Regions from separate parts of the Micromonospora jinlongensis genome, predicted to be linked through region 3. Evidence: riboswitches for the same ligand, from Rfam matches in the RefSeq annotation. Region 3 holds a riboswitch; each other region holds the start of a gene.

Region 1 (10,304 bases), 1.3 Mb from region 3:
ATGGGCCGCACGGTGAGGTCAGCCATCCAGGTGTCCTTCCCGGTGGGGTCGACTGCTCGACGACGCCTGTCTCGACGCCTGTCGAATCAGACAGTTGCACACTGATTCGATCAGTGTCAACCTAGAGCAATGTCTAATCAAGCGGTATCGGCGGCCTGCTGCCCCTCGCTGACCGAGCGACGCGTGCCAGCAGAAGCCGCCGCGGTGCTCGCGCCCGCGTTCAAGGCGCTCGGCGACCCGGTGCGGCTGCAACTGCTGTCGATGATCGCCTCCGCCGAGAGCGGGGAGATCTGCGTCTGCGATCTGACCCCCGCGTTCGACCTGACCGGGCCCACCATCTCGCACCACCTCAGGACGCTGCGGGAGGCCGGGCTCGTCGACGCCGAACGCCGGGGCACCTGGGTCTACTACCGCGCCCGGCCGGCCATCCTGCGCCAGCTCGCCGCACTGCTCACCGTCACACCCGCAGCGGCGCCCGCCGACCGACCGGACTGCTCGTGACCAGCACCGTGCAGAGCGACCCGGCAGAGAGCGCCGTCGTCGGTCGCCTCTCCCGACTCGACCGGTTCCTACCGGCCTGGATCGGGCTGGCGATGGTCGCCGGCCTGCTCCTCGGTCGCCTGATCCCCGGCCTGGACGGCGCGCTGGAAGCGGTGACGATCGGCGGGATCTCGCTACCGATCGCGATCGGCTTGCTGATCATGATGTATCCGGTGCTCGCGAAGGTCCGCTACGACCGGCTCGACACCGTCACCGGCGACCGCCGACTGCTGATCTCCTCGCTGGTGCTCAACTGGCTCGTCGGCCCCGCCGTGATGTTCGCCCTGGCCTGGATCTTCCTGGCCGACCAGCCCGCGTACCGCACCGGCCTGATCATCGTCGGTCTGGCCCGCTGCATCGCCATGGTCATCATCTGGAACGACCTCGCCTGCGGTGACCGGGAGGCCGCCGCCGTCCTGGTCGCGCTCAACTCCGTCTTCCAGGTCGTCGCCTTCGGTCTGCTCGGCTGGTTCTACCTCTCGGTGCTGCCCCGGTGGCTGGGGTTGTCCGGCGCCGAGTTGACGATCTCGGCCTGGGACATCGCCCGCAACGTGCTCATCTTCCTCGGCATCCCGCTGATCGCCGGCTACCTCACCCGCCGCCTCGGCGAGCGCGCCAAGGGCCGCACCTGGTACGAGGCACGTTTCCTGCCCAGGATCGGCCCGGCCGCCCTCTACGGGTTGCTGTTCACGATCGTGATCCTGTTCGCGCTACAGGGCGACGCGATCACCAGCCGCCCCCTGGACGTCGTCCGCATCGCGCTGCCCCTGCTGGTGTACTTCGCCCTCATGTGGGCCGGCTCCTACGCTCTCGGCCGGGCCATCGGTCTCGGCTACGAGCGCACCACCACCCTGGCCTTCACCGCGGCCGGCAACAACTTCGAACTCGCCATCGCGGTCGCGATCGGCACCTTCGGCGTCGCCTCCGGTCAGGCCCTCGCCGGGGTCGTCGGCCCGCTGATCGAGGTGCCCGTCCTGGTCGGGCTCGTCTACGTGTCCCTGTGGGCGCGCCGCCGCTTCTTCACTCCCACACCCTCGGCAACCGTGGAACCCGGAAGGCAACCCCTCATGAGCACCAGGCCCAGCGTCCTGTTCGTCTGCGTCCACAACGCCGGCCGGTCCCAGATGGCCGCCGGCTGGCTGCGCCACCTCGCCGGCGACACCGTCGAGGTCCTCTCGGCCGGCTCCGCGCCGGCCGAGACGGTCAACCCCGCCGCCGTGCAGGCCATGCGCGAGGTCGGCATCGACATCACCGACCAGACCCCCAAACCTCTGGAGTACGCGACCGCGGAGTCCTCCGACGTCATCGTGACGATGGGCTGCGGCGACACCTGCCCGGTCTTCCCCGGCAAGCGCTACGAGGACTGGCAGCTGGAGGACCCCGCCGGCAAGGGAGTCGAGGCCGTCCGCCCGATCCGCGACGAGATCCGCGCCCGGGTGGAGAAGCTCCTCGCCGAGCTGAGCCGGACGACCTGACCATCGGGCGGCACGGCACCCGCACAAACTGGCGCCTCAGCGGCTGCCGGCGTAGACAGCGCGGTCGCCGAGCTCCTCCTCGATGCGGATGAGCTGGTTGTACTTGGCCGTACGGTCCGAGCGCGACAGCGAACCGGTCTTGATCTGGCCGCAGCCGACGCCCACGGCCAGGTCGGCGATGGTGGTGTCCTCGGTCTCCCCGGAGCGGTGGGACATCACCACCCGGTACCCCGCCTTGTGGGCGGCGTCCACCGTCGCGAGGGTCTCGGTGAGCGTGCCGATCTGGTTGACCTTGACCAGGATCGCGTTGGCGTAGCCGCCCTCGATCCCGTCGCGCAGCCGGTCGACGTCGGTGCAGAAGACGTCGTCGCCGACCAGCTGCACCCGCTCCCCCGCCAGCGCGGTCAGCCGCTTCCAGCCGGCGATGTCGTCCTCGGCCATCGGGTCCTCGACGGAGCTGATCGGGTACCGGGAGACCAGGTCGAGCAGGTGGTCGATGTGCTGCTCGACGGTGCGCTCGCGCCCCTCACCGACGTAGTCGTAGACGCCGTCGCGGAAGAACTCCGAGCTGGCCGGATCGAGGCACATCGTGATGTCGGTGCCGGGTTCGTAGCCGGCCTCCTCGATGGCGCGCAGCACGAAACTCAGCGCCTCGTCGGCGGTCGTGAATGGTGGTGCGAAGCCGCCCTCGTCGCCGACGTTGGTGTGGTGACCGGCCACGGCGAGCGATGCCTTCAGGGTGTGGAAGACCTCAGATCCCATCCGGACCGCCTCGGCGAAGCTCCGCGCTCCCACCGGGGTGATCATGAACTCCTGGAAGTCGAGCGGGTTGTCGGCGTGTGCCCCGCCGTTGATGATGTTCATCATCGGCACCGGCAGCAGGCGGGCCCCGACGCCACCGACGTAGCGGTAGAGCGGCTGCCGGTGCGCCAGCGCCGCCGCCTTCGCCGCCGCCAGGGACACGGCGAGGATCGCGTTGGCACCCAGGCGACCCTTGTCCTTCGACCCGTCGAGCGCGATCATCGTCTCGTCGATCAGGGCCTGGTCCTCCGCGTCGAGCCCGGTCACCGCGTCGGCGATCTCACCGTTCACCGCGCCGACCGCCGTCGTGACGCCCTTGCCGTGGAAGCGCTTGCGGTCCCCGTCGCGCAGCTCGACCGCCTCGTTCGCCCCCGTCGACGCCCCGGAGGGCACGGCCGCCCGCCCGGTCGATCCGTCCGTGAGGACCACGTCGGCCTCCACGGTCGGGTTGCCCCTGCTGTCGAGAATCTGCCGACCACGCACCCGACTGATTGCCGTCATCACACACTCCCTGCTCACGATGCCTTTTCGCCGCCAGACTGGCAGGAAACGGCGGTCCTGGCACCGCGACGATCGACACGTTGACCCGTACCCCAGGGTGCGGGTTTAGGGTCGCGGGATGCGGGTGGGTGAGCTGGCACGACGGACCGGGACGACGGTCCGGGCCTTGCGGTACTACGAGTCGGCCGGGCTGGTCGTGCCCCGGAGGTTGGGCAACGGCTACCGGGAGTACGACGCGATCGCGGTGCGGCTGGTGGCACAGATCCGCGAGTTGATGGCGCTCGGCCTCACCGTCGAGGAGACCCGCCCGTTCGTCGAGTCGATCGCCGGTGGAGCCGACGACGCCGACGTGTGCGCGGCGGCGGTGGCCACGTACCGCAGCAGCATCACCGGCCTGCAGGAGCGGATCGGCAAACTGACCGCCCAGCGGGACGCGCTGGACGCCCGCCTCGACGCAGCCGCGTCCCAGGTCGTGCCCGGCAGCGCGGCGGCCGGCACCGACCCCGCCGCGCTGGTCGGCACCAGCCTGCCATCCCTGTCCTTCTACGGCACCGACGGCCGCCCGGTCGATCTGGGTGCGCTCGGCGACGGGCGCACCGTCATCTTCGTGTACCCACTGACCGGGCGGCCGGGCGTCGACCTGCCCAACGGGCTGCTGGAGGTCCATGGCGCCCGGGGCAGCACCGAGCAGGCCGCCTGGTTCCGCGACCACCACGCGGAACTCCGTGCGGCCGGCGCCGCCCGGGTGTACGGCCTGTCCGCGCAGTCGACCGGATACCAGCGGGAACTCGCGCACCGGCTGCGGTTGCCCTACCCGCTGATCCCCGACCCGAGGCTGACGCTGGCCGACGCGCTGCGTCTGCCGACCCGCGCCGCCGGTGACATGACGCTCTACGAGCGGTTGACGCTGATCATCGCCGACGGCGAGGTCGAACACGTCTTCCACCCGATTCCGGACCCGGCGTCGCACCCCCTGCACGTGATGCGGTGGCTCACCAAGCGACGCCAGGCCCCCGGATCGGTTGCCGCCTAGGGCCTGTGTCGAAGTCCTCGGCTCGACCGAGGACTTCGACACAGGCCCTAAAAGTCGTCGTCAAAGGCGACGGTGCCGCTCACCCCGACCTGGTACGCCGAGACGCGCCGCTCGAAGAAGTTGGACAGCTCCTGCACGTCCTGCAACTCCATGAAGGCGAACGGGTTGGTTGACCCGTAGTGCGGGGCGATGCCGAGCTGGGCGAGGCGACGGTCCGCGACGTGCTGGAGGTACTCCCGCATGTCTTCCAGGATCAGGCCGGGCACACCGTGGCCCAACAGGTCCTCGGCGAACTGCACCTCACACTCGACGGCCTCGGTGAGCATCCGCCGAACCTGGTCGGCGAGGTCGTCGTCGAACAGGTCCGGCTCCTCGGCGCGGACGGTGTCGACCACGTCGAACGCGAACGCCATGTGCATCGACTCGTCCCGGAACACCCAGTTGGTGCCGGAGGCCAGGCCGTGCAGCAGCCCACGGGAGCGCAGGAAGTAGACGTACGCGAACGCGCCGTAGAAGAACAGCCCCTCGATGCAGGCGGCGAAGCAGATCAGGTTGAGCAGGAACGTCCGTCGGTCCTCCCGGGACCGCAGCTCCCGCAGGTCGTTCAGGGAGTCGATCCAGCGGAAACAGAACTCGGCCTTGCGACGGATCGAGGGGATGTTCTCGATGGCGGCGAAGGCCTCGAAGCGCTCGGTCTCATCGGGCACGTACGTGTCGAGCAGGTTGAGGTAGAACTGGACGTGCACGGCCTCCTCGAACAGCTGCCGGGACAGGTAGAGGCGGCCCTCGGGGCTGTTGACGTGCTGGTACAGGTTGAGCACCAGGTTGTTCGCGACGATCGTGTCGCCGGTGGCGAAGAACGCCACCAGACGGCTGACCAGGTGCCGCTCGGCCGGCGACAGCTTGTCCAGGTCGGCGAGGTCGGCGTGCAGATCCACCTCCTCGACCGTCCAGGTGTTACGGATGGCGTCGCGGAACCGGTCGAAGAAGTGCGGGTAGCGCATCGGGCGGAGGGTGAGGTCCATCCCGGGGTCGAGCAGCATGTGCGTGGTCCTCGTTTCGGCGGTGTCGGCGGTAGCGGCGGTGGCGGTGTCGGCGGTCACTGGCAGGCCTCGCACGACTCGGGGTTCTCCAACGAGCAGGCCAGCGCCTCCGCGTCGGCCACCACCGGGGCGACGACGGCGACGGGCGCGACGGCGCTGACGGTGGCCTGCTGGATCCGCGTTGCTGGGCGGGAGCGCAGGTAGTAGGTGGTCTTCAGCCCGGCCTTCCAGGCGTACAGGTACATCGAGGACAGCTTGCCGATGGTCGGTGCGGCCAGGAACAGGTTCAGCGACTGGGACTGGTCGATGAACGGGGCACGGGCCGCGGCCAGGTCGATCAGGGCGCGCTGCGGCAGCTCCCACGCGGTGCGGAACAACTCCCGTACGCCGGCCGGCAGCTCGGCGATGTCCTGCACGGACCCCTCGGCCCGCTTGATGGCCGACCGGATCCGGTCGGTCCACAGACCACGGGCCTTCAGCTCGCGTACCAGAGCGGTGTTGACCTGGAGGAACTCCCCCGACAGGGTCTCGCGCTTGAACAGGTTGGACACCTGCGGCTCGATGCACTCGTAGCACCCGGCGATCGAGGCGATGGTCGCGGTCGGGGCTACCGCCACCAGCAACGAGTTGCGCAGCCCGTACGCCTCGACCCGCTCGCGCAGCGCGTCCCACCGTGCGGTCTGCGTACCCTCGACGCCCCACAGGTCGGGCTGGAGCTGGCCCCGCGCGGCCCGGGTCTGCGGATACGCCGGATGCGCGCCGAAGTCGCGGGCCAGGTCGGCGGAGGTCTCCAGCGCGGTCAGGTACAGCTCCTCGCTGATCCGGGTGGACAGCTCCCGCGCGGCCGGCGAGTCGAAGGGCAGCCGCAGCGCGAAGAAGACGTCCTGGAGGCCCATCAGCCCGAGCCCGACCGGCCGCCAGCGGGGGTTGCTCGCCGCCGCCTGCGAGGTCGGGTAGTAGTTGATGTCGATGACCCGGTCCAGGAACGTCACCGCGGTACGGACCGTGGCGCGCAGCCGCTCCCAGTCGATGCCACCGTCGGTGAGGTGGGCGGCGAGGTTCACCGAACCGAGGTTGCACACGGCCGTCTCGACGTCGCTGGACACCTCCACGATCTCGGTGCAGAGGTTGGACAGGTGCACCACGTTGCCCGGCTCGGCGGTCTGGTTGCACAACCGGTTGGCGGCGTCCTTGAAGGTCATCCACCCGTTGCCGGTCTGGGCCAGGGTCCGCATCATCTTCCCGTACAGCTCCCGCGCCGGGACCTGCCGCACGTACCGGCCCTGCGCCTCGGCCTCGCGGTACGCGGCGTCGAACCGCTCCCCCCACAGGTCGGGCAGCTCGGGCACCTCGTGCGGGTCGAACAGCGACCACAGCTCGTCGGCCTCGACCCGGCGCATGAACTCGTCCGGGATCCAGTTGGCCAGGTTGAGGTTGTGGGTACGTCGGGCGTCCTCGCCGGTGTTGTCGCGCAGTTGCAGGAACTCCTCGATGTCCGGGTGCCACGGCTCCAGGTAGACGCAGGCCGCGCCCTTGCGCCGGCCACCCTGGTTGACCGCGGCGACGCTCGCGTCCAGCGTGCGCAGCCACGGCACGATCCCGTTGGACTGCCCGTTGGTACCGCGGATCAGCGCGCCCCGGGACCGCACCCGGGAGTACGCGATACCGATGCCACCGGCGAACTTGGACAGGTTCGCGACCTGGGCGTACCGCTGGTAGATCGAGTCCAGCTCGTCGAGCGGGGAGTCGACCAGATAGCAGGAGGACATCTGGGTGTGCCGGGTGCCGGAGTTGAACAGGGTCGGCGAGCTGGGCAGGTAGGCCAGGCTGGACATCAGCCGGTAGAACCCGGTCGCCTCGTCGGGCGTGGTGGACAGACCACAGGCCACCCGCAGCAGCCAGTACTGCGGGGTCTCCAGCACCAGCCTGCTGGTGGGGTGGCGCAGCAGGTACCGGTCGGCCACCGTACGCAGGCCGAAGTACTCGAATCGCCGGTCGCCGTCCGGATCGACGGCGGCGTCGAGCATCGCGGCGTGTGCGGCGACGAACGCGGCGGTGTCGTCTCCGATCAGGCCCTCGGCGTGGCCGACCCGGATCGCCGCGCTGAACGAGGTGATTCCCTGCCGACGCACCTCCTTGTCGACGTAACCGGCCAGCAGCCGGGCGGCGAGGCGCGAGTACTGCGGCTCCTCGCCGATCATCTCGGCCGCGGTCTGGATGGACAACCGGTCCAGCTCGGCCGTCGTCGCGCCGTCGTACAGGCCGCTGATGGTGCGGGTGGCGACGCGCATCGGGTCGACGTCGGTCAGGTCGTCGGCCCACCGCTCGACCGCCCGGACGATCTTGTTCACGTCCACGGGTTCGGTGGCGCCGTCGCGCTTGCGGACCTGCATCGGCGTCCGGCGCACTGTCGCGTCGCCGCTGACCGGGACTGCCTCGGTGACTGTCACCACTCGCTCCTCGGAGTTCGAGACCTGGTGGTCCGGACGCGAGGAGACAGACACCGACGGACGCCACGCCGGCACGGCGTGGGTCAGGTGGCGTCAGCCGTCCCACGCGGCCTCGGACCGCCGCCCACCCGGGTGCGGGTACGCGGCGCGCTGGCAGGTCTTCGGACTCGTGGGCACGACCGGGCTGGCCGGTCTCCTACTGGCCGTCGCTTCCCAGGCCGCTTGGTGGCCCAGTGCTGATGACGGCGGTCGTTCCCACTCACCGCTGCGGGACAGTCCCGGATTTCCACCGGGTTCCCTCTTGCCTCGACCACACCGGATGAGCGGTCGAACCAGCTGCGCTCGACACCATATATAGGGATGCAGGCGTTGTCACACCCCACATGTCGACCCCGGGCGTGTCGGCGGCGGTCCGGTGACGACCGTCACGGCCGGGTGTCGGCACGCCGTTCAGCGGCGGATTCGTGGTTGCGCCCGTCAGCCAGGCACCGGGGTGACCGCACTCGGGCGCGCCTCGGGGAGACGACTCGGGGGGTACCGTGCTCGACCCTGCTCCGCCTATCCTCGGGGACTCAGGCGCTCCGACAGTGGAAGCGGAATCATGCCGTACGTTCTCGACACCGCCGTCATACCGCTTCCGGATCGTATCGAGGCCATCAGGACGGCGATGCTGCACGCGTCGGCGCCCTGTCACGTCATCCATGAGGATCCCGACGGCGACATCTTCTGCCGGATGGAACTGTGGGACCTCGGCAACAGCAACATCTTCATCAGCCGTTCCTCCGGCATCCGCCTGCTGCGTACGGCCAAACTCGCCAGACAGGACGCGATGCCGGTCGTCGCCCTGTCCGTGCAGCAACGCGCCCACGGCCACCTCGATCAGCACAAGCACCTACAGGTGGTTCCGCCGGGCGAGCTCCTCGCCGTCGACCTGTCAGCGCCGTACGACTACTCCTGGTCCGGCGACGGAGCGGCCGGCTGCATCCAGATTCCCAGTGACCAGCTCGGACTGCCGATCGACGTCATCCGGCACGCCATCCACCGACTGCGAGCCAGCCCGCTGTACCGCATGGTCACCGACCACATCACGAACCTCACCAGGAATCCGGCGCGGATCACGGCCGACCCGACGGCGGCGATCGTCACCACCACCAGCATCGAGTTGACCCGGGCGCTGCTGGCATCCGCCGACCGCACGGAACGGCTCGCGAGGCAGGTGCTCGCCGAGACCATCCTCACCCGCGTCCGCACGTACGTCCGCCATCACCTGGCCGACCCCGACCTCACGCCCGGCCGCATCGCCGCGGCACACAACATCTCCCTGCGACACCTCTACAAGGTCTGCGCGGACGCCGACATCAGTCTCGAGCAGTGGATCATCAGCGAACGGCTCCAGAGCGTGTGGCACGATCTGCGTCGGCCAGACAAGCGGCATCTGCCGGTCGCCGTGATCGCACGCCGTTGGGGCTTCCGGGACTCGACGCACTTCACCCGACGGTTCAAGGCCCGCTACGGCTTCTCACCCGCTCAGTGGCGCCGCTCGTGCGAGGAGACGCCGCCGTCCTGATCGTGCGCTGTGGACAACGTTCGTGCACACAGAGCCGGTCAGAAATCGAAGCGCCGAGGTTAGATTCGCACCGTCCGGGGCGAAGGTGAGGGAGGCGACGACGACCAGGTCGTCCCCTTCGCGGTGGGCGGGCAGGCATCCGCCGCCCGCATCAAGAACGCCCGTCTGCTGGTTTACCCCGGGGCGCCGCACGGCCCACCGACACGCACAGGGACCAACTCGGCCGCGACCTGCTCGACATTCTTTCTGGAAGGACGCCTGACATGGCACCCGACACGATCATGCTCGTCCACGGATTCTGGGTCACCCCACGCAGCTGGGAGAACTGGATCACCCACTACGAGAGCAAGGGCTTCCGGGTCATCGCGCCCGCCTACCCCGGTTACGAGGTCGAGGTGGAGGCCCTGAACACCGATCCCACACCGATCCTGCACTCCACGGTGCCGCAGATCATCGGCCACTACGAGAGTGTGCTCCGTGGGCTGAACTCACCGCCGATCATCATCGGGCACTCGGCCGGTGGCGCGTTCACGCAGATCCTGCTCGACCACGGCTTCGGCGCGGCCGGCGTCGCGATGAACTCAGCGCCGACCGAGGGCGTGCGGGTGGTGCCACTGTCGCAGGTGAAGTCGACGTTCCCGGTGCTGAAGAACCCGGCGAATCGGCACAGGGTGGTGCCGCTGACGTTCGAGGAGTGGCAGTACGCCTTCACCAACACGTTCACCGAGGAGGAGGGCCGGGCGCTGTGGCAGCGCTATGCCATCCCGGCCAACGGCGGCATCCTCTGGGGCAGCGTGCTGGCGAACTTCCAGCCTGGGCACCAGGACACCTGGGTCGACTACCACAATGACAACCGGGCGCCGCTGCTGTTCGTCTCCGGCTCCGAGGACCACA
Region 2 (10,304 bases), 1.3 Mb from region 3:
CAGCTACCTGAGTGGGCGCTCGCCCGTCGACCAGCACGGCTACCTGCTCACCGGTGCCGGCCAGGGCGCGTCGAAGGTGCTCTTCGCCGACCAGTGGAACCTGGTGCAGGCCGACCTCGGCACCATCGCCCGCGGCAAGACGATCGACCGCATCCTGCTGGCGTACGACAACCCGCAGTCCACCGGGGACACCCAGTTCCAGGGGTGGCTCGACGACATCGAGCTGACGGCCGCGCCGGCGTCGATCGACGGCACGAAGCTGACCAACTACGTGGACACCCGCCGGGGCACCAACTCGACTGGCGGTTTCTCGCGCGGCAACAACCTGCCGATCACCGCGGTGCCGAACGGCTTCAACTTCTTCACCCCGGTGACCGACGCGACGTCCAACTCCTGGGAGTACGAGTACCACCGGGTCAACAACGAGGCCAACCTGCCGATGTTGCAGGGGCTCGCGATCTCCCACGAGCCCAGCCCGTGGATGGGTGACCGCAACCAGATGTCGGTCATGCCGGTCGTCGGCGGCGGTTCCCTCACCGGCCAGCCCGCCAGCCGCGCGCTCGCCTTCAGCCATGACGACGAGATCGCGCAGCCGGACCTCTACCGGGTCACGCTCCAGAACGGCCTGGTCGCCGAGATGTCGCCCACCGACCACGCCGGGATCATGCGGTTCACCTTCCCGACCGGGCAGGCGACCGGAAGCCTCGTCTTCCACAACGGCACCTTCACCATCGGCACGGACGGCACCCTGACCGGCTGGGTCGACAACGGAAGCGGCCTGTCGGCCGGTCGTAGCCGCATGTTCGTGTCCGGTGCCTTCGACCGGGCGCCGACGGCAACCGCCTCGACCTCGGCCACGTTCGACGTCTCCACCACCCGCGAGGTGACGATGCGCCTCGCGACGTCGTTCCTCTCCGTCGACCAGGCGCGCCGCAACCTCGATCTGGAGGTCACCGGCAAGAGCTTCGACCAGGTCCACGCCGCGGCGACGGCGATGTGGAAGGACCGGCTCGGCCGGGTCGAGGTGCGTGGCGCCACCGAACCGCAGCTGGTCTCGATGTACTCGAACCTGTACCGGCTGAACCTCTACCCGAACTCGCAGTCGGAGAACACCGGCACCGCCGCCGCGCCGCGCTGGCAGTACGCGAGCCCGGTCTCGGCGCCGACCGGCGCCTCGACTCCCACCCAGACCGGCGCGAAGATCGTCGATGGGCAGATCTACGTCAACAACGGCTTCTGGGACACGTACCGCACCGTGTGGCCCGCCTACGCGCTGCTGTACCCGGACGTCGCCGCGAAGATCTCCGACGGGTTCGTCCAGCACTACCGCGACGGCGGTTGGATCGCCCGCTGGTCGTCTCCCGGCTACGCCGACCTGATGACCGGCACCAGCGCCAACGTGGCTCTGGCCCAGGCGTACCTCACCGGGGTCAAACTGCCGGACCCGCTCGCGGCGTACGACGCGGCCGTCAAGGACGCGACCGTCGCGTCCGGGCGCAGCGCGGTCGGGCGCAAGGGCATCGAGACGTCACTGTTCCTCGGCTACACGCCGACCTCCACCGGGGAGTCGGTGTCGTGGGCGCTGGAGGGCTTCATCAACGACTACGGCATCGGCAACATGGGTGCGGCCCTCGCCAAGGACCCGGCCACGCCGAAGTCGGAGCGCGCCCGGCTCAAGGAGGAGTCGCGCTACTTCCTGGAGCGCGCCCGCAACTACGTCCACCTCTTCGACCCGAAGTCGAAGCTCTTCCAGGGTCGCGACGCCGCCGGTAACTTCCTCGCCGGCGACCCGCTGGACTGGGGTGGCGTCTACACCGAGACCAACGGGTGGAACTTCGCCTTCACCGCCCAGCAGGACGGTCAGGGTCTGGCCAATCTGTTCGGTGGGCAGAAGGCGCTGCGGGACAAGCTCGACACGTTCTTCTCGACCCCGGAGAACGCCGACCGCCCCGGCGGGTACGGCGGCGTCATCCACGAGATGATCGAGGCGCGTGCGGTGCGGATGGGTCAGCTCGGCATGAGCAACCAGCCGTCGCACCACATCCCGTACATGTACAACTTCGCCGGCGCACCGGCGAAGACCCAGGCGACGGTACGGGAGATCCTGCGTCGCCTCTACGTCGGCAGCGAGATCGGCCAGGGCTACCTGGGCGACGAGGACAACGGCGAGATGTCGTCGTGGTACATCCTCAGCTCGCTGGGCATCTACCCGCTGCAGGCCGGGTCGTCCGAGTGGACCATCGGTTCGCCGCAGTTCACGAAGATGACAGTGCGTCGCACCACTGGCGACATCGTCGTCAACGCGCCGAGCAACAGCACCCGCAACGTCTACGTGCAGGACGTCAAGGTCAACGGCAAGAAGCAGCGCGGTCTGTCGGTGGACGTGGCCGCACTCGCCAAGGGCGGCACCATCGACTTCCAGATGGGCCCCAACCCGTCCTCCTGGGGCAGCGGCAGGAACGACGCGCCGCCGTCGCTGACCAAGGGTGACCAGGCGCCGAAGCCGTTGCAGGACACCACCGGCCCCGGCCTCGGCACCGCGACCGCCACCGGTGGTCAGGACGCGTCGAAGCTGTTCGACGACTCGTCCACCACGCAGCTGACCTTCACCTCGGCGACCCCGCAGATCTCCTGGGCGTTCCGTGGTGGCAAGCAGAAGCCGACGTACTACACCGTCACGTCGGGGGCGAGTGCGGGCGATCCGGCGGACTGGCGACTGCAGGGCTCCAACGACGGCATCACCTGGACCACCGTGGACTCCCGCAGGGACCAGGTGTTCCGGTGGCGCAGTCAGACCCGCCCGTACACGATCGACAAGCCGGGCCGGTTCGCGCAGTTCCGTCTCGCGGTCACGAAGACCGTCGGCGCCGCGCAGACCAGTCTCGCCGAGATCGAGTTGCTCGCCGGTGGCGACGTGTCCATCGGAGGCGGCGACATCGCGGTGACCGCCGCGGGCAGCGTGCACGCGGCGTCCGGCGTACCGGTCTCGGTACCGCTGGCGTCCGTCACCGGGGGCACCGCGACCGGTTACCGGGCAACGATCGACTGGGGTGACGGCACGCCGGTCACCGAGGGCACCGTGACGCTGAGCTCGCGGGCCGTCTACAACATCGGCGGGTCGCACACCTACGCCACCCCGGGCTTCCACCAGGCGAACGTCACGGTGACCGACGGCGAGAGCCAGAGCTCCGCGACGGTCGGCGTCGAGGTGGCGTACGCCCCGACGTCCGGCCTCACCGCCGCGTTCGACACCGTCTGCGTCGGCGACGAGGGAGTCCTCGCGGCGGACTGCGACGCCAAGTCGTGGGCGTACTCGCGGGCCGCCCTGGCGGCGGGCGGTGCGACGCAGGGGCAGCGGCAGCAGGTCCCGGGGACCGCGTTGCAGTTCACGCTGCCGATGATCCCGGCCGGGCAGCCGGACAACGCCACCGGCAACGGTGCGACGGTCCTGCTCGACCTGCCGGAGGACGCGAAGAGCATCTCCTTCATCGGCGCCGGAACGCAGGGCAACCAGAGCACCACCGGCACGGCGAACTTCAGTGACGGCAGCACGGCCAGCGTCCCGATCCAGATGAGCGACTGGACGCTGGGCGGCAACGCCAACGCCAGCCCGTCCTACGGCAACATCATCGTTGCCCGGACGGCGTACCGGCTGCACGGCACGAGCCGGGACGGCGCCCAGCCGTTCCTGTTCGCGACCGCGCCGTACCAGATTCCGGCGGGCAAGACGCTGGTGTCGGTGACCCTGCCGACGCAGACCGGTGACCCTCGCTCGGCGGGCCGGATCCACGTGTTCGCCGTCGCCAACGACGGCACGCCGGCCCCCGCGCTGGCCACTGTCGCCCCGAAGGACCAGACGGCGAACGCCGGCCAGGCCCTCGCGGCGAACCTCGGCTCGGTGACCGGCGGCGTTCCCGGCACGACCGGCTACCGTGCCCGCGTCCAGTGGGGTGACGGCACGGCTCCGGACGACGTCACCATCGGTGCGTCCGGTGCGATGAGCGGTCAGCACACCTACTCGCGGGAGGGCACCTACACGGTGCACGTCACCGCGTGGGACACGCTGTCGAGCAGCACCGAGGCCTTCACCGTGACCGTCGCGCGGGGCGGTTCCCAGCCGACGATCGCGCTGTCGGCGGCTGGCCCCGTCACCACCGGCGGCACTGTCACCGTCGACGGCAGTGGGTTCGCCGCCGGTGAGCAGGTGACCGTCAGCGTCGGCACCGACCCGGCCCGGACCACGAAGGTCGCGGCCTCCGCGACGGGCACGGTCCGCGTCTCGGTCCCGACCTCCGGTGACGCACAACCCGGCCGGTACGCGGTCACCGCGACGGGCGCGTCGACGCGGACGCCGGCCACGGCCACCGTCCAGGTGACCGGGCAGGCCCAGGCGCCGAGCTACCAGCCGCGGGTGGCACTGCTGACCACCTCGGGTCCGCGTGGTACGTCGATCGCCATCGACGGTTCCGGGTTCGTTCCGAACGAGGCGGTCACGATCACCGTCGGGAACGGCCTCGCGGTCAGCACGGTGCGCGCGAACGGTGACGGTGTCATCTCGGGCGCGACGGTCAGCGTTCCGGGTGCGGCGAAGGCGGGCGCGACCAGCGTCACGCTGAGCGGTGAGAAGTCGGCGACGAAGGTGTCCCGGCCGTTCACCGTCACCGGCTAGCACTGAGCCGGGGACAGCGCAGCAGGGTGGGGCGGGCCGTGATCACGGCCCGCCCCACGCGCTTGTCGCGCAACCACTGTTAGCGTCGTCTGCCATGGCCGATCACGCGCTGCTCGCCTCGGGGCGCGACGCCGACGTCTACGTGCTCGACGAGTCGCGGGTGCTGCGCCGGTACCGGCAGGGTGGGGACAGCGCGCCCGAGGCGGCGTTGATGGCGTATGTCGGGGTCGCCGGCTACCCGGTGCCCGTGGTGTACGACGCCCAAGGGCCCGACCTGGTGCTCGAACGACTCGACGGCGAGACTCTCCTGGCGTCGATGCTGGCCGGACGCACCGCCATCGGCGCGGCCGCCGACCTGCTCGTGGGCCTGCTCGACCGCCTCCACAGCCTGCCGGCCCGGTTCAGCGTTGACCCGTCGGACCGCGTCCTGCACCTCGACCTGCACCCACAGAACGTCATGGTGACCTCGCGCGGGCCCGTGGTCATCGATTGGCGCAACGCGGCCGAGGGACCGGCAGACCTGGACGTGGCCATGACCGCTCTCATCCTCGCCGACGTGGCGGTCAGCCCGGACCCGCAGCTCGCCGATCTTGCCCGGGACGGCCTCGACGCCTTTCAGCGACGCGCGCAGCCACCCCGGGCCAGCCAACTACGGCGTGCGGTGGGTCAGCGCCGGGTCGACCCGGCGCTGACCGCCGTCGAGAAGTCCGCCCTGGGCCGTGCCGCCGCACTGGTCCATACTCGGGCGGGCTGAAGCAGACCGTCCGGTCGGGCTCAGCGGCGCGGCAGCAGCGCGACGCCGGGCCTCTCATCGCGCTGGCCCGGCGACGGTGTATTGCTTTCAGGCGGCATACCTCGGAGTCATATCTATACCTCTGAGGTATATCGCTCTCCGGGCCGTCCACCCGCCGCTCAGCTCACTGCGGGCCCTGGATTCATGACCACACCATCGCGGAGTCGACCCACCTCGGCTCCGCGCCCAGCGCGACACCGCCGCCAACAGCACCCTCCCGGTCCGGTACCTGTCGGCGCCGGTGTCGGCATCGTGGCCGCCGGCCGCCTGGGCGCGGCGGCCCGCGCCGTTGGCGTGACCTCAACCTGCTCGCGGCGCGCACAGTCGGAGTTGCCAGCGCGTGCCCTGGCTGGTGAGCCGGATGATCGCCAACGGCTCCACGTCCAGCTGCCGGTACGTCGCCATTGGCAGGCCGAGGGCGTGCACGACCGCGACCCGGATCACCAGCGGGTGGGTGACCGCGATGACGCGCCCGCCGGCTCGGTGCTGCTCGTCCAGCCAACTGCCGACCCGATCCCGCACGGCCGCGACGGACTCACCGCCGTGCGGTGCCGAGTTCGGTGTGGACAACCAGTCGTGTAGGGCCTGCGGGTGCGTGCCGGCGATCTCTTCGAGCGACCGTCCGGTCCAGTCTCCGTAGTCGCAGTCGGCCAACGCCGTCTCGATCGTCGGCAGCAGACCGAAGGCGGCGGCGGTCTGCCGGGCCGCCGCCGCTGGGCTGCACAGGCAGGTGTCGTGCATGCCGAGGTGCCCACGCCGGTCCGGATCCGCGTGGGCCTGGGCGAGGGTGGCGCGCAGACCGCCCTCGTCCAGACCGTCGTCGGGCCCGCCGAAGCGGGCCCGACGCAGGGCGGCGGTGTGACCGTGGGCGACCAGCCGGAGGCTGGTGACGGTCATGTGCTGGGCAGGGCGGCGGCGGCCTGACGGCGTCGATCGTGGTGCATCAGGGCCGCGAACAGCAGGCCGATCCCGGTCCAGAGCACCACCTGGGTGCCGAGGGAGGCCAGTCGGAAGTTCCACAGCAGCGTCGCGGGGAAGTCGGTGGGGACTTCCTGGAACGAGGGAAGCACCACGTAGGACGCGACGGTGACCAGCAGAAAGCCGCCGACGGCCGCGGCGACGCGTTGCCACAGTGGTGCCTGCGCGCCGACCGACCGGTAGCCCAGCGAGCCGGCCCACACGGCCACCAGACCGAGCACCACCATCAGCAGGTAGGTGACGGTGCGTTGGTTGATGGTGGCCGGGTCGCCGACCGCCGGGGGGTTCGCCGGGTACTTGAGGAACGGCACGATCACCGCGCCGAGCAGCGCCGCACCGGCCAGCAGCAGGCCGGAACGCCCGTCGTCGTCGGTCCGCCGCCGACGGGCCAGCAGGACGTACGCCGTGGCCAGCAGACCGCCCATCGCGGCGCCGAACAGGCCGGTGGCCAGGAACAGCCCGCCGCGTTGGCCGCTCCGGGTGACCAGGGCCTCGTCGTGCTGGTGCCCGCCAGCGGCGGGTTCGGCGTGCGAGGCCGCCTCCTCGATCGCGATGGCTGCCTCGACGTGCGGTTCGCCGGCGACGTAGGCGAACGTCCCGGCGAGCAGGCCAGCGATCAGGCCGGCGAGCAGGCCGCGGACGAGGACGGCGAGGAACGGGGGAGCGGTGGTGGCGTTCAGTGGCACGGAACACCGAGCAGGTGCCGGCCGTCGTGCATGAGCTCGTGCAGGTACATACCGCTGCGCGACACCGCACCCTGGTCGAACGCGACGAGGTAGGCCAGCAGGGTGAGCGCCACGACGGTCGCCAGGACCGTCCACAGAAGACGCGTGGTGCCAGCGGGATTCACCAACGGCTGGCTGGACGTGGAGCTGGACATATGATCACGAACCTCCCCGGGGATGACGCGTCCCCATCGCAAGGCTGCGGACGACCGAGCGTCCTGGCTCACGGGCCCCATTTGAGGTGGGGGAACCGCTCACAGTGGCGCGACCGCGCCGGAATCACACCGGCTTCCCTCGCGTCGCCGCAGATAGTGGGTCGACGGTATCGGTGCCGCCGCAGGCGGTCAACCCGGCCCCGCAACGGGTGAGGCACCGGCGCCCGAGGCTTCAGCGCCGCCCGATTCGTCTGATCAAAACCCGGCCGCCGTCGGCGGGCATCCTTCGCCGCGGCCGAACCCGACGCGACGGCGAAGCTCTCCGGGCTGGTGGCCGGGGTGAACGGCGCGGCCTGGACGACGGCGGACCCGCGGCCCGCTGTCGAGCACGCGCTCGACTGTTCGGCCCGGGTCTGCTGATTCTTGGCTCGGACCGGCCGGTCTGTCTGCTCGCCGCCCGGTACACCGGTTGGGTTCGTGAGGAGGCGAGCGCGGCGGGCGTCGAAGACATAGCATGTTATCGATAACAATCGGATTGTGGTGCGTTGGCTCGCGGGGCGGCCATCGACAACAGGTCATGCCGTTCTGATCGGACATAGGGCTCCGAGGGCTCGCGTAACGACGACAAAACATGGTCGCAAGACCTTGGCAACACACGCACGTGCATGGCATGGTAACGCCTGATCAAGGGAAACATCCGACCTATCTCCGTGGGTGGCGCGGGCCCGAGCCCGTCTCTCCCTGCCGAGGAGGCTCGGCCGGTCACCGGTGCTCCGCTCGCCGACGGCTCTCCCGTCGCGTGCGGCGCCACGCTTGGGGAGGTCAGGGCCGACGATGAGCACCGTCGAGGCAACCACCGGCACGCAGCACGGCACGCCCAGCGACTGGTTCCGGGAACGGATCTCCCACGCCGTCTCCGAGCTGACCGCCGCCACCGCGCTCGTCGTGCTGTTCATCGTGTTGACTTTCGCCAGCCCCTACTTCCTGACCGCGGACAACCTCTTCAACATCGGGGCGCAGACCGCGGTGATCGCCATCATCGCCACGGCGCAGACGATGGTCATCATCACGAGGGGCATCGACCTCTCCGTGGGATCGGTCGCCGCGCTCGCCGGCGTGGCGGGGGCGATGGTCGTACGCGACCTCGGCTTTCCACTCTGGGCGGCGACAACGGTCGCGATCGGCGTCGGCGCGCTGGCCGGGCTGCTCAACGGGCTGCTGGTGACCGTGGCTCGGATCCCACCGTTCATCGCGACGCTGGGAACGATGTCCGTCGGACGCGGGCTCGTCTTCATCATCACCGGGGCGGTCGGCGTCTACGGCCTGCCCCGATCCTTCCAACTGCTCGGCAACGGGGAGATCGTCGGCATCCCGTTCGCCGTGGTGATCACCGTACTGGTCGCCGTCGGTGTCGCCTTCCTGCTCTCCCAGACCCGCTTCGGTCAGTACACGTACGCGATGGGCTCCAATCTGGAGGCCGCACGCCGGTCGGGCATCCGGGTCGGGCGGCACCTGACCGGCGTGTACGTGCTGGCGGGTGTGCTCGTCGGGCTGGGCGGCATGATCGCGGCCTCGCGGGTCAACTCCGGCCAGCCGAACTACGGGATCTCGCTGGAGCTCGACGTCATCGCCGCCGCGGTCATCGGTGGGGCAAGCCTGTTCGGAGGTCAGGGCCGGATCGTCGGGACGATCATCGGCGCGTTCCTCATCGCCCTGGTCCGCAACGGCGCCGTCCTGCTCGACATCAGCATCCACTACCAGCAGGTGATCGTCGGCCTGATCATCTGGGCCGCCGTCTACTTCGACCAGTACCGCCGACGGCGGCTGGAATCACGGGGTTGACATGCCATTCCGAGAGTCCGAACGAGGAAGGACACACACCATGGCACACACCACCACCAGCCGGCGGACACGCGGGCCACTCCTGCGCGCGCAGGCGATTCTGGCCGTGGCCGCGGCGACCGCTCTGCTCAGCGCCTGCGGCGGGGTCGAGGTCCGGGACGGAGGCGACGGCGCGACCAAGGACGCGAGCGGGCCGTTGAAGCTCGCTGTGGTCCCGAAGGCGGTCGGGGCCGACTACTGGAACACGGTGAAGGCGGGCGCCGAGTGCGCCGCGCAACGCGCGGGTGACGTCACCGTCCAGTGGGACGGGGTGACCACCGAAACCGATGTCGAGGGTCAGGTCAACCTGATCCAGAACTACGTCACCAAGAAGGTCGACGGCATCGTCTACGCGGCCACCGACTCCAGTGCGTTGGCGCCCGCCACCGACAAGGCGCTCGCCGCGAACATCCCGGTTGCGATGATCGACTCTGGCACCAGCCCGCAGCCGTCGAACGTGCCGCTGTTCGCCACCGACAACCGCGCGTCGGCCACCGAGGCGGCGAAGCTGCTCGCCACCGAACTCGGCCCCGGCAACCACGAGGTGGCGCTGGTCGAGTTCCAGCCCGGGTCGCAGACCAACACCGAGCGGGTCGACGGTTTCAAGGCCGGCCTCGCCCAGTATCCGAACCTGAAGCTGGTCGGCCAGCAGCCCAGCCGCAGTGACGTCAACGAGGCACGACGCGTCACCGAGAACATCCTCACCGCCAACCCCGACCTCGCGGGCGTCTTCGCGGCCAACGAGCCGAGTGTGCTCGGCGCCGCGCAGGCCATCCAGGCGGCCGGCAAGTCCGGCAAGGTGGTCATCATCGGGTGGGACGCCGCTCCGGACGAGATCGCCGGCGTACGCAGCGGCCAGATCTCCGCGCTGGTCGTGCAGAACCCGTTCAAGATGGGCTACTTCGGCGTCGACAAGATGGTCAAGCACCTGCGGGACAAGGCGCCGCTGGCGTCGGCCGACACCGGCGTCACGTTCGTCACCAAGGAGAACATCGACTCCGCGGAGATCAAGGCGGTGCTCGAGCCCAGCTGCGCCAACCCCCCGGTGCGGTGATGGGTACGATCCCGACGGCCACCGCCGACAGCGGCCGCCAACCCACCGC
Region 3 (10,304 bases):
CACCGTTGGCCCTGCCACTGCTGGCCCTGGCACCGCTGGCCTTGCCGCCGCTGGCCTTGCCCGCGGCGGCCTTGTTCGTGGTACGGGCACCGCCGCCGCGTCGACCGGAGGTCGCCGACGAGGTACGGCCCCGGCCGGTGGCTCTGCCTGTGGAAGCCGATCGGCGACGCCAGAAGAAGAACCCGGCCACCGCCCCGACCGCCACCGCCAAGCCGGCCCAGGCCAGTGCTCCGGGGCCGCTTTCATCGCTCGACCCGGTCGGCGGGGCCGCCGCAGCCGCGGACGGCGGGGCCGCCGACTCGACTGCGGTGGTCGGAACCGCTGAGCCCTGCCCAGATGATCCGTGCTGCTCGGTGGCGGCCACCAGCGCCGGGTCCGGCTGCGTCGACGGCGCACTCCACCCCTGCGGCGCTGCCGTCACCCGCCCGTTGTAGCGGAAGGTCAACGTGCCCCGCACGGTGTCGCCGTCCGAGGCGACCGACAGGTAGCTCACCGAGTACTGGCCCTTGGCCGGCAGGTGGGAGACGGGCACCACCACGGGGAACCCCGTCGTGTACTCCCGTGGCTCGAACTGTCCGTTGACCAGGAAGTACTCCCGCACCGGCTTGTCCAGCGGCTTCGGCTCCCCGTACGACCAGCCGTTGTCGACCCGGACGCCGCCCGGTGCGGTGATCGTGAAGAACGCGTTGGCGGCGGCCTTCTCGGTGAAGTAGAGCCGCACCGACGTCAACGGCTCGTTCACCGTGGCGCCGCTCGCTGGCGTGGACATGGCGAGAGTCCCGTGAGCTGCGGCGGGTTGGGCGGACGCGAGGAGGGCGACCGCCGAGGCGAGGAGGAGCGCGAGGAGGCCCGAGACCACCCGCCCGCAAGTCTGAGGGAGACGACGCATTTGAATATCCTCACCGCCGTGAGACTTTTTTCAAGAGGTGGCGATCTTTTTCCTCAGATGGCAAAAGTTGACGATGAGGACGCCGTGCCGCCGCAGCACGCCGCGCCGAATGGACGGAATCCCTGGCCAGCTATGCTGCCGACGGCGCTGGTTCGCCCCGTCGTGACCGACTGGGCGTCGTAAGAGGGAACCCGGTGGAAATCCGGGGCTGCCCCGCAGCGGTGAGTGGGAACGACCGCCGTCATCAGCACTGGGCCAGCAGGCCTGGGAAGCGACGGCCAGTAGGGGACCGGCGCGACCGGTCAGGCCCGCGAGTCCGAAGACCTGCCGGCGCCGCGTACACAACCGTGTGCGCTGCCGTCGGCCTCGCGGGTGGGCTGAGCGGGTGACGGGCCGTGCGTGTGGCGCGTCCTCGTCAGCGTGTGCCCGCGACCCGGCGGTGTGGTTTCCCGAGGGACGGACTACCGCTGTGCACGACACCACCACGATCGCCGGCCGAGCGCCGTCGGCGTCGCACCTGACCCTGTCGCAGATCATGGACCAGCACCACACCAACCTGATGGGTACGGTGCACGGCGGCCGGATCCTCAACCTCATTGACTCCGTCGCCGGTGTGGTCGCCGCCCGGCACTCCGACGGGCCGGCGGTGACCGCCGCCATCGACGAGACCGCGTTCCTGCGCGCGGTACGGGTCGGCGACGTCGTGCACGTCGACGCCCGGATCACCTGGGCCGGCCGCAGCTCGATGGAGGTGGCCGTCAAGGTGACCGCCGACCGGTGGGACCGTGCGGTGCCGCCCACCGACGTGGCCACCGCCCACCTGGTCATGGTCGCCATCGACGACGACGGTCAGCCCCGTACGGTGCCGCCGCTGCTGCCGGAGACCGACGGGGACCGGCGTCGGTACCGGGAGGCGGAGATCCGTCGGGAGCACCGGCTGGCGCTACGGCGCGCGCTGCTCGACGGCGCCGACGGCTGAGAAGCGCTCGGTCCGTCCGTCGCGGCGCTGGCCAGTCCGAGGAGCAGCCCACCCCCCAGGAGGGCGGGTCGGCGGCAGACGGGATGGCAAGGTCAGCGGGGTGGGGTTGGACCCACAGCACGGTCGCCGCCGCGATTATCGGTCCCACCGATCGGCGTAGGGTAGGACAAGCAGCCGGATGTAGTCGTGTAATTCGATCGACGCGTCGTGCTCCCGCAGTACGGCCGGCGCGTGTCGTAGCACCCACAGCGACAGCGTCGGGCACCACGTGTCCTCGTTGTGCCAACTCGACCAAGGGAGCGCATCGCCCAGCAGGTCGTCCATCCACTCATCCACGGCTGTGACCAGCCGCCGCCGCGCCACCGCGTCGACCAGCAACTCTGCCCAGATAGCCAACCACGGGGCGAGCTTGGTGGTGGCCTCGGCGAGGAGTGTTAGGGCCTCATGGGCGGGCACCTTTGCATCGGGCTCGACCAGGACGTGCAGCCACCAGGCGTCCACGAATTCCCGCAGGGCGTCCTGTTGTCCGGTGGGCCACTCCTGCCAGCGGCCGGCGGTGAACAACAGCCCAAGGCTCTCCATCCCGGCCATTGGCTCTACGCGGCCCGCCACGAGGCTCTGGGTCAGTTGGGGCAGGATCCGGCGCAGCAGCGGGCCGGGGTAGTGCCAGTCTGTGGTCCAGTACGTGCGGCGGAGCAGGTCGTCGTCAAGCGGCACGTCCGGGGTCTTGAGCAGTGCCAGTTCCTCCGCGCTGCCCCAGTGACACTCGCAGTTGGACTCCTGCCGGTGGGCCGTCATGCCCTGGAACGTGGCGGCCACACCCGCCAGCGCCCTATCCAGGCGGCCGCTTACATCAGTCCGATCAGGGATCATGGCGAATCCGCCTTCGAGGACTCCGGAGGCGTATCACCTGCCGAAGAGAAGGATCTTAGAGCCATACGAACCCCGCGCGTGCCTGGGGTCAAGGAGGCTTGGGCTGGGTGACCAACTGGGTGACGACGGGTGCGGGCAGCGCCGGACGTCCATGGACTCTGGTGGACCGTTGAGACAGCTCAGCCCTGCTGCTTTGATGACGGCTATCAGACTGTCGACAGCAACAGTGACAGCACTGGCCTCGAACGAGGACCGCCGCGGACGGCGAAGTGCGGATCGCCGCCCGAGGTCGCGTGCGAAGACGGATGTCGCCGCACGAAGCGCCCCGAACTTACAAGCGAGGAGGCCAGGGCTTTGGGCGTCGGCGTGGAAGGCGACGCGCGGCGTGTGAGGGGTTATGAGGCGGCAGGCAGGCCGGTAGCGTTGGGTGGCGGCGGCCTGGGCGCCGACGGTGCGTCCCGCGCTATGAGGAGGTCCGGGATGGATTTCTTGCCGGAGTTGACTTTCGGACAGCGGTTGAAGGTCTACCGGGAGCGGTCCGGGAAGACCCGTGCGGTGCTCGGGGGGTTGGTCGGGCGCAGCGCCGAGTGGGTCAAGGCAGTGGAGACCGATCGCATCTTGCCGCCGCGCATTCACATGCTGGATCGCATCGCGCGTGCTCTCAAGGTCGACGTGTCTGCCTTGGCCGGGGAGTTGAGCGCCCGGTCTGCTGTCGTCAACGGGCCGGAGCATCCGGCGCTGGCGTCCGTCCGTGACGCCGTGAACCGCTTCGCGATTTCTGACGAGGCTTCCCCGGAGTCGTTGACGAGCCTGAGGGAGCGGCTTGCGATGGCGTGGCGGGCGCGTCATCAGGCGTCGGATCACCGCACGGTGTTGGGCGGGTTGTTGCCGGGGATGCTGCGCGACGTGCAGCGCGCCGCGTTGGCGTACGAGGGTGATGAGCGTCGGCAGGCTCAGGCCCTGTTGGCCGAGACGTTCGGGCTGACGCAGATGTTTCTTGCCTACCAACCCGCCGCCGAGTTGTTGTGGCGGGTCGCGGACCGAGCGATGGTGGCGGCACAGGAGTCCGGCGACCCGGAGGCGCTGGCGTGCGCGGGATGGTTCCTGTGCCAGGTACATCGGGATGCCGGTGACTGGGACACCGCGATGGCGGTGACCCTGGACCTCCTGTCGGCGCTGGAGCCGCGCACCGCCGACGGCAACACGAACCTCCTGGCGCTTTGGGGTGCGTTGAACTTCGAGGCTGCCTACACCGCCGCCCGCGCTGGTGAGGAAGGTCGAGCCTGGCGGTACTGGGACCGCGCGGACCGGGTGGCGCAGCGCCTGCCGCAGGGCTTCTATCAGCCGCAGACATCGTTCTCACAGGTCATCATGGGCGCTCATGCGGTGACCGTGGCGGTGGAGTTGCAGAAGTCAGGTGAGGCGGTGCGACAGGCACGCCGTCATGATTCCGCGGCGATCCCGTCGAGGCCGCGCCGGGCACGCCATCTCATCGAGGTCGCACGGGCGCACTACGGCAAGGACGACAAGGAAGCGGCCGTGATGACCCTCCGGCAGGCGTACGAATCGGCCCCGGAGACGATCCGCTTCAACGGGTACGCCCGCCAGATCACCTTGGACCTGCTCGACGGCCCGCGTTCCGCCCGTGACGACGCCCGTGACCTTGCGATCAAGGTCGGGCTGCTCTCGTGATCCAGGGGTAGAAACCTTACCCATTCCGCTCCACGACCCACCGTAGCTTCTTGCTCACGGGATGCGGCGGGCGGTGCGGGTATCGCCTGGTCGCCGCGTCCCCTTCAGCTTCGAGGGCAGGAAGCCGTCCTCGTGCTCGAACGAGGGAGGGGCCGTGCGGCGCGTCTCGTATGACGAATACCTCTCGGCCACCGCGCTGACTCTCGCCCGCAGGCATCGGCCGGTGTGGTCGTGGCAACTCTGGCGGCATATCTGCCGCTGCGGAGCCGACCTACCCTGCCGTGCCCGGCACCGGATACCGATCAATCGTGGCCATTGGCCACAGGAGGGTGAGCAGTGAGTAGCGGGCAGCAGGAGGCGATCATCGCGTCGCACGTCCGAGGGCTGGACGGCATGTGCAGCGGCTGCCGGGCGTGGTGGGCGCGGCTCACGCCATACCCGTGCTGGCAGGTCGAATGGGCGACCAGCCGGCAGGCACGGGCGATCACCGTTCGCTTCCTGACGGATGTGCGGTGACCGTCCACGGCCCGGTCATGCCGATCTGGAGCTGCGGTGGCTGCGGCCTGCCCTGGCCCTGCCTGACCCGGAAGCGCGAGCTGCGGGCGGAGTATGCGGATGCTCCCGTGTCGCTGGCACTCTACCTCGGGTCCTACCTCGTTCAGGCGACCGAGGACATGCCTTGGACCCCGGCCGGCGTGCTGCACCGCCGGTTTCTCGGATGGACCAGGGAGGCCAGGCTGTCGAAGCCAGCAGTACAGCAGCGAAGTACAGCAACGCTGCCAACCGAACCGAGCCGGGAGGCGCGCTAGCAGGCCGTCTGACCTCGCATCAAGCTCAAGCCGACCGGGTTGACGAGAGTTCACACCGAAGAGGTCGTTGTGCAGGAGTCAAGTTGTCCACTTCGATCGACTACGCCCCCCGAAATTGGCTAACAAACCCAATTTCGGATGGGCTGTGCGGGTGACGGGCCGTACGTGCGAAGCGGGGGCGTGTCCTCGTCAGCGTGTGCCCGCGACCGGTGGTGTGGTTTCCGAGGACGGACTACCGCTGTGCACGACACCATCACGCTCGCGGGTTTTCAATCCGCGCTCAAGGTCGACCCGGATCGGCGCCGCGCGCCAGCGCGTCGGTAGAAGACTCAGGTCACGGCCGATGCCGTTCCGACCAGGTCGACGACCCGGTCGGCCCAGCGGTTCAGCAGGATCTCATCGTGGGTGACGATCAGGACTCCGGCGCGCTGCGCCCGCTGGTAGTCGCGGATGACGGCGGCGACGTGCGCCTGGGTCGAGGCGTCGAGCATCGCCGTGGCCTCGTCGCAGAGCAGGTAGTCGGGGCGGTGTACGAGCGCCCGGGCGAGGCAGGCCCGTTGCAGTTGCCCGTCGGACACCGCGTGTGGCCGCCGGCCGCGCAGGTCCGGGGTGAGGCCGACGAGTTCGGCGAGTTCGGCTACCCGCTCGCGGACCGCCGGCTCGGGCGTTCGGATCGCGCGCAGCGGTTCGGCGATCAGGTCGTCGAGGCTCAGCCGGGGATCGGCGGCGGCGCGAGGGCTCTGGAAGAGCACGGCGACGCGGGTCCGCAGGTCGACCGGCACGGCGTAGCGCACACCGCCGACCGGGGTGCCGTCGATGCTGACCCGGCCGCCCTCGGGGCGGCGCAGGAGCGCCAGGACCCGGACCAGTGTCGACTTGCCGCAGCCGGACGGGCCGCGAAGGCCGACCGTCTCGCCCCGGTCGATGCGCAGCGTGACGCCGTCGAGCACGACCTGCCGGCCGTACCCGACGGTCACCTCGTCGGCGAGCAGATGCGGCGAGCTGGTCACGTGACGGCTCCGGTGGTGATCGGGTGGTGGCAGGCGACCGTGCCACCTCCGGTGAGCGGTGTCGGCGGTGGCTGGCTCGCGCAGAGGTCGGTGCGACGTGGGCAGCGGGGCGCGAACGAGCATCCCGGGGGCAGCGCGGTGAGCATCGGCGGGTCGCCCGGCACCGGCCGGAAGGCGCGGTCGGGCAGGGCGTCGAGCAGCGCCGCCGCGTACGGGTGGGTTGGTGCGGTGAAGAGCTGGCCGGCGTCCCGGTGCTCCGCGATGCGGCTGGCGTACATGACGGCGACCGTGTCGGCGACCCGCTGCGCGGCGGCCAGGTCGTGGGTGATGAGCACGACGGCCGAGCCGTCGTCGCAGCGGCGTCGCAGCAGATCGAGGGTGTGGTCCACCAACGGGCGGTCGAGACCGGTGGTGGGCTCGTCGGCGATGAGCAGCGACGGGTCGGGTGCCAGCGCGAGCGCGGTGACCAGGCGCTGCGCCATGCCGCCGGAGAGTTCGTGCGGGTAGCGGTCCAGGTCGGCCGGGTCGAGCCCGACGTCGACAGCGAGCCGATCGCAGTCCTCGCGGCCCCGGCCGTGCGCCCGCAGCGTCTCGGTGAGCAGTCGTCGTCCGGTGCGGACCGGGTTCAGCGCGGTGGCCGGGCTCTGCGGCACCAGCCCGACCCGGCGACCGCGTACCCGGCGGGCCAGGTGGCGCTGACCGCAGGTGACCAGGTCGACCGGGTCGGCGTCCGGGTAGTGCAGGACGGCGTGGCCGGTGATCGTGGCGTTGCCCGGCAACAGGCCGAGCAGGGCGTGGGCGAGCACGGACTTGCCGCAGCCGGACTCACCGACGATGGCCAGCAGTTCGCCGGCCCGTACGGTGAGGTTGAGGTCGGTGACGGCGTGCACGCTGGTGTCGCGGAGCCGGAACTGGACGCCGAGGTCGTCAACGGTGAGCAGCGGCCGACGCACGGCGGCGCGGTCCGGTGCCGGGGCGGTGAGGCGTTCGGTGGTGGTCACAGGTGCAGCTCCGCTCGGACCCGGGGATCGAGGCGGTCGCGCCAGCGGGCGGCGAGGACCGCGATGGCGAGGGTGACGACGACGATGACCGCCCCCGGCGCCAGACTGGCCCACCAGGCGCCGGTCAGCAGCGACCCCTGACCGTCATTGATCATGTTGCCCAGTGAGGCGAGGTGCGGCGGCAGCCCCAGGCCGAGGAACGACAGCGCGGTCTCGTGCCACACCGCGTGCGGGATCATCAGGGTGGTGGCCAGCGCCAGCCGGGGCAGCACGTGCGGCAGCAGGTGTCGCATCAGGACCCGACCCCGACCGGCTCCGCCGTTGATGGCGGCGTCGACGAACGGCCGGGTACGAAGGCTCAGCAGCTCGGATCTCACGATGCGAGCGGTGGAGAGCCAGTGGGTGAGCCCGACGGAGGCGATCACCGCGCCGAGGCTGGGGCGCAGCATGGCGACGATGAAGATGCCCAGCAGCAGGTGCGGCATCGCGGCGATGGTGTCCACGATCCGCATCAGGATCCGGTCCACCCGGCCGCCGAGCGTGCCGGCGATCCCGCCCACCACGCCGCCGAGGACGGTGGCGACGAGCGCGGCGACCGCACCGACGAGCAGCGAGACCCGCAGCCCGTAGACGGCACGGTGGGCCACGTCCCGGCCGAGGTCGTCGGTGCCGGCGAGGTGCGCCCAGGACGGCGCCAACCGGGTCTGGCCCAACGCGACAGCGCTCTGGTCCAGCGGCCAGAGGAGCGGGGCGAGAAGCGAACCGACGACGGCGACGAGGAGCACGAGGCCGGCAGCGACGACACCGGCCTGGCCGGGCCGCAGCCGCAGCCGGGACCGGGCGATCCGGAGCAGCGCCGGTCGGGCAGCGAGGTCAGCCATCGAGTCGTACCCTCGGGTCGGCGGCGGCGTAGGCGAGGTCAGTCACGAGGTTCGCGGCCAGCACCACAGCGGTGGTGACCAGCGTGATCGCCGCCAGCAGCGGGAAGTCGCTGCCCAGCGCGGCGGCGACCGTGACGGCGCCGAGGCCCGGCAGCGAGAAGACCGTCTCGACCAGCACCGCCCCGCCGACCAGCTCGGGCAGATGCGTGCCGACCAGGGTGAGGAACGGCAGCAGCGCGGTCCGCAACGCGTGCCCGAACAGCACCGTCCGCCCCGGCAACCCGCGGGCCCGGGCCGCGAGCACGTGGTCGTCGCGCATGCTCTCCGCGACCGCGTCCCGGACGAACAGCACGAACCACGGCGCCTGGGACACGGCCAGCACGCCGACCGGCAGGATCAGGTGGTGGGCCACGTCGGACCAGGACGTGCCGGTCGCGGTGACGTCGGTGAGCCCGCCGGCCGGCAACCATCCCAGGGCCAGCGCGAACACGGCGATCGCGGTCAGCCCCAACCAGAACACCGGCATCGACTGGACCGCGTAGGCCGCCGTCCGCAACGCGCGGTCGAAGAGCCCACCCCTGCGGTACGCGGCCAGCGCGCCCAGCAGCAGACTCGCGACCAGGACGAGGGCGAGACTCACGCCGATCAGCAGCAGCGTCCAGCCGGCCCGGGCGGCGAGCACCGAGGCGACCGGCTCGTGTCGACTGGTCGACCAGCCCAGGTCGCCCTGGACGAGGTTGCCGATCCAGCGCAGGTACTGCACCGGCAGCGGGTCGTCGACGCCCCAGTTCGCGCGGATCTGCGCCAGGTTCTCCTCGGTGGCGGTGAAGGCTGCCGCGCCCGCGTACTGTTTCGCCGGGTCGACCGGCGACGCGGCGCCCAGGGCGAACATCCCGATGCTGGTCGCGGCGAGCACCGGCACGGCGACGAGGAGTCGGCGTCGGACCACCGCGCCGGCCCCGGCCAGCCGGCCGGAGCGGGTCACGACCGGGTCCAGGTGTCGATGTTCCACCAGATGCTGTTCGCCACCCCGTGCTCGTGCGCCTCGACCCGGGGGGCCACGCCCCGCACCGAGGACTTCAGCACGTAGGTGTGCCGCAGGTAGGTGAGGAACAGCCACGGCACGTCGGCGGCGAGCTGCTGCTGGAACTGCGCGTACGCGGCCTTGCGCTGGGCCGGGTCGATCTGGTCCCGGCCGTTCTGCAGGGCCCGGTCCACCGCCTCGGAGCGGTACGAGCCGGGGTTGAAGTAGCCCTGCCCGGCGAACGTGGAGCCGAACAGCTTGTACGAGACGAAGTCCGGGTCGTACGGCGTGCCGTAGCCCATCAGCAGGGCGTCGGACTTCATCCGTGGGTCGATGGCGTCCCAGGTGAGCCCCGCCGGGGTCACCTCGATGCCGATCTTCTTCACGTCGGCGGTCACCGCGAGGGCCAGGTCCTTGCGCAGGGTGTCGCTCGCCGGGTACATCAGCGTGAACCGGGCCGGCCGCCCGTCCCTGGCGCGTACCCCATTCGGACCGGGCGTCCAGCCGGCGGCGTCGAGCAGTGCCGCCGCGGCCGTCGGATCGGCGGTCGGCGCACCGACGACAGTGGGATCGGCGAACTCCGAGGTCGGAGGGATCGGCCCGAACGCCGGTTCGCCGGCGCCGCCGAGGATGCCGGACACCATCGCGGACCGGTCGACGGCCAGGCTGAGCGCACGGCGGACCGCCGGGTCGGCGAGGACCGGGTTGCCCGTCGGCAGCATCACGCCGCGGTAGTCGGCGGTCGGCACCCGCTGCACCCGGTACGTGGTGTCCTGGTCGAAGGCGGCGGCGAGCTTCGGCGGCAACTCGGCGGCGTCGAACTCGCCGGCGCGCATCCGCTGGGCGCGGACGTTGTCGTCGGCGACGAACGCCACCACGACCCGGTTGTTCGCCGGCCGGCCACCGAAGTAGCGCTCGTTGGCCGTGAGCACCAGCCGGTCGCCCGGCGTCCAGGACTCGACGGCGTACGGCCCGGTCCCGACCGGCTTGCGGTTGAACCCGGCGGTGTTGATGTCCTGCCCGCTGAGCAGCGTGGCCGGCACGATGCCGAGGGTGAGTCGTTGCAGGAACGGCGCGTACGGATAGCGCAGTCTGAACACGACCGTCGCCTGGTCGGGTGCGGTCACCGACTCCACCATGTCCAGG

What was found. A riboswitch is a leader RNA that binds a small molecule or an ion and turns the genes downstream of it on or off. The one in region 3 is predicted to bind cobalamin.
Region 1: linked by a shared signal. The riboswitch ahead of HNR22_RS01535 (ribonucleoside-diphosphate reductase subunit alpha) and the one ahead of HNR22_RS07425 (acyl-CoA thioesterase) in region 3 are both predicted to bind cobalamin.
Region 2: linked by a shared signal. The riboswitch ahead of HNR22_RS01490 (CbtB domain-containing protein) and the one ahead of HNR22_RS07425 (acyl-CoA thioesterase) in region 3 are both predicted to bind cobalamin.

The regions. Positions count from the first base shown of each region.
Region 1 is NZ_JACCHK010000001.1:480,696-490,999, reverse strand. Features, by position in the region: gene HNR22_RS01565 (GNAT family N-acetyltransferase) at 1-26, opposite strand, end outside; gene HNR22_RS01560 (ArsR/SmtB family transcription factor) at 130-501, shown strand; partial or broken gene arsB (ACR3 family arsenite efflux transporter) at 498-1,523, shown strand; gene HNR22_RS31125 (arsenate reductase ArsC) at 1,608-2,015, shown strand; gene eno (phosphopyruvate hydratase) at 2,052-3,317, opposite strand; gene HNR22_RS01545 (MerR family transcriptional regulator) at 3,436-4,350, shown strand; gene HNR22_RS01540 (ribonucleotide-diphosphate reductase subunit beta) at 4,398-5,393, opposite strand; gene HNR22_RS01535 (ribonucleoside-diphosphate reductase subunit alpha) at 5,450-7,786, opposite strand; cobalamin riboswitch at 7,979-8,195, opposite strand; gene HNR22_RS01530 (helix-turn-helix domain-containing protein) at 8,445-9,410, shown strand; gene HNR22_RS01525 (alpha/beta hydrolase) at 9,674-10,304, shown strand, end outside.
Region 2 is NZ_JACCHK010000001.1:466,262-476,565, forward strand. Features, by position in the region: gene HNR22_RS01470 (GH92 family glycosyl hydrolase) at 1-4,669, shown strand, start outside; gene HNR22_RS01475 (phosphotransferase) at 4,764-5,423, shown strand; gene HNR22_RS01480 (histidine phosphatase family protein) at 5,763-6,359, opposite strand; gene HNR22_RS01485 (CbtA family protein) at 6,356-7,126, opposite strand; gene HNR22_RS01490 (CbtB domain-containing protein) at 7,117-7,320, opposite strand; cobalamin riboswitch at 7,356-7,501, opposite strand; gene HNR22_RS01495 (ABC transporter permease) at 8,155-9,162, shown strand; gene HNR22_RS01500 (ABC transporter substrate-binding protein) at 9,203-10,255, shown strand; gene HNR22_RS01505 (ATP-binding cassette domain-containing protein) at 10,255-10,304, shown strand, end outside.
Region 3 is NZ_JACCHK010000001.1:1,738,269-1,748,572, reverse strand. Features, by position in the region: gene HNR22_RS07430 (copper resistance protein CopC) at 1-889, opposite strand, end outside; cobalamin riboswitch at 1,021-1,235, shown strand; gene HNR22_RS07425 (acyl-CoA thioesterase) at 1,425-1,868, shown strand; gene HNR22_RS07420 (hypothetical protein) at 2,004-2,687, opposite strand; gene HNR22_RS07415 (helix-turn-helix domain-containing protein) at 3,222-4,433, shown strand; gene HNR22_RS07410 (hypothetical protein) at 4,770-4,949, shown strand; gene HNR22_RS31200 (hypothetical protein) at 4,946-5,242, shown strand; gene HNR22_RS07405 (ATP-binding cassette domain-containing protein) at 5,572-6,252, opposite strand; gene HNR22_RS07400 (oligopeptide/dipeptide ABC transporter ATP-binding protein) at 6,249-7,253, opposite strand; gene HNR22_RS07395 (ABC transporter permease) at 7,250-8,134, opposite strand; gene HNR22_RS07390 (ABC transporter permease) at 8,127-9,146, opposite strand; gene HNR22_RS30950 (ABC transporter substrate-binding protein) at 9,116-10,304, opposite strand, start outside.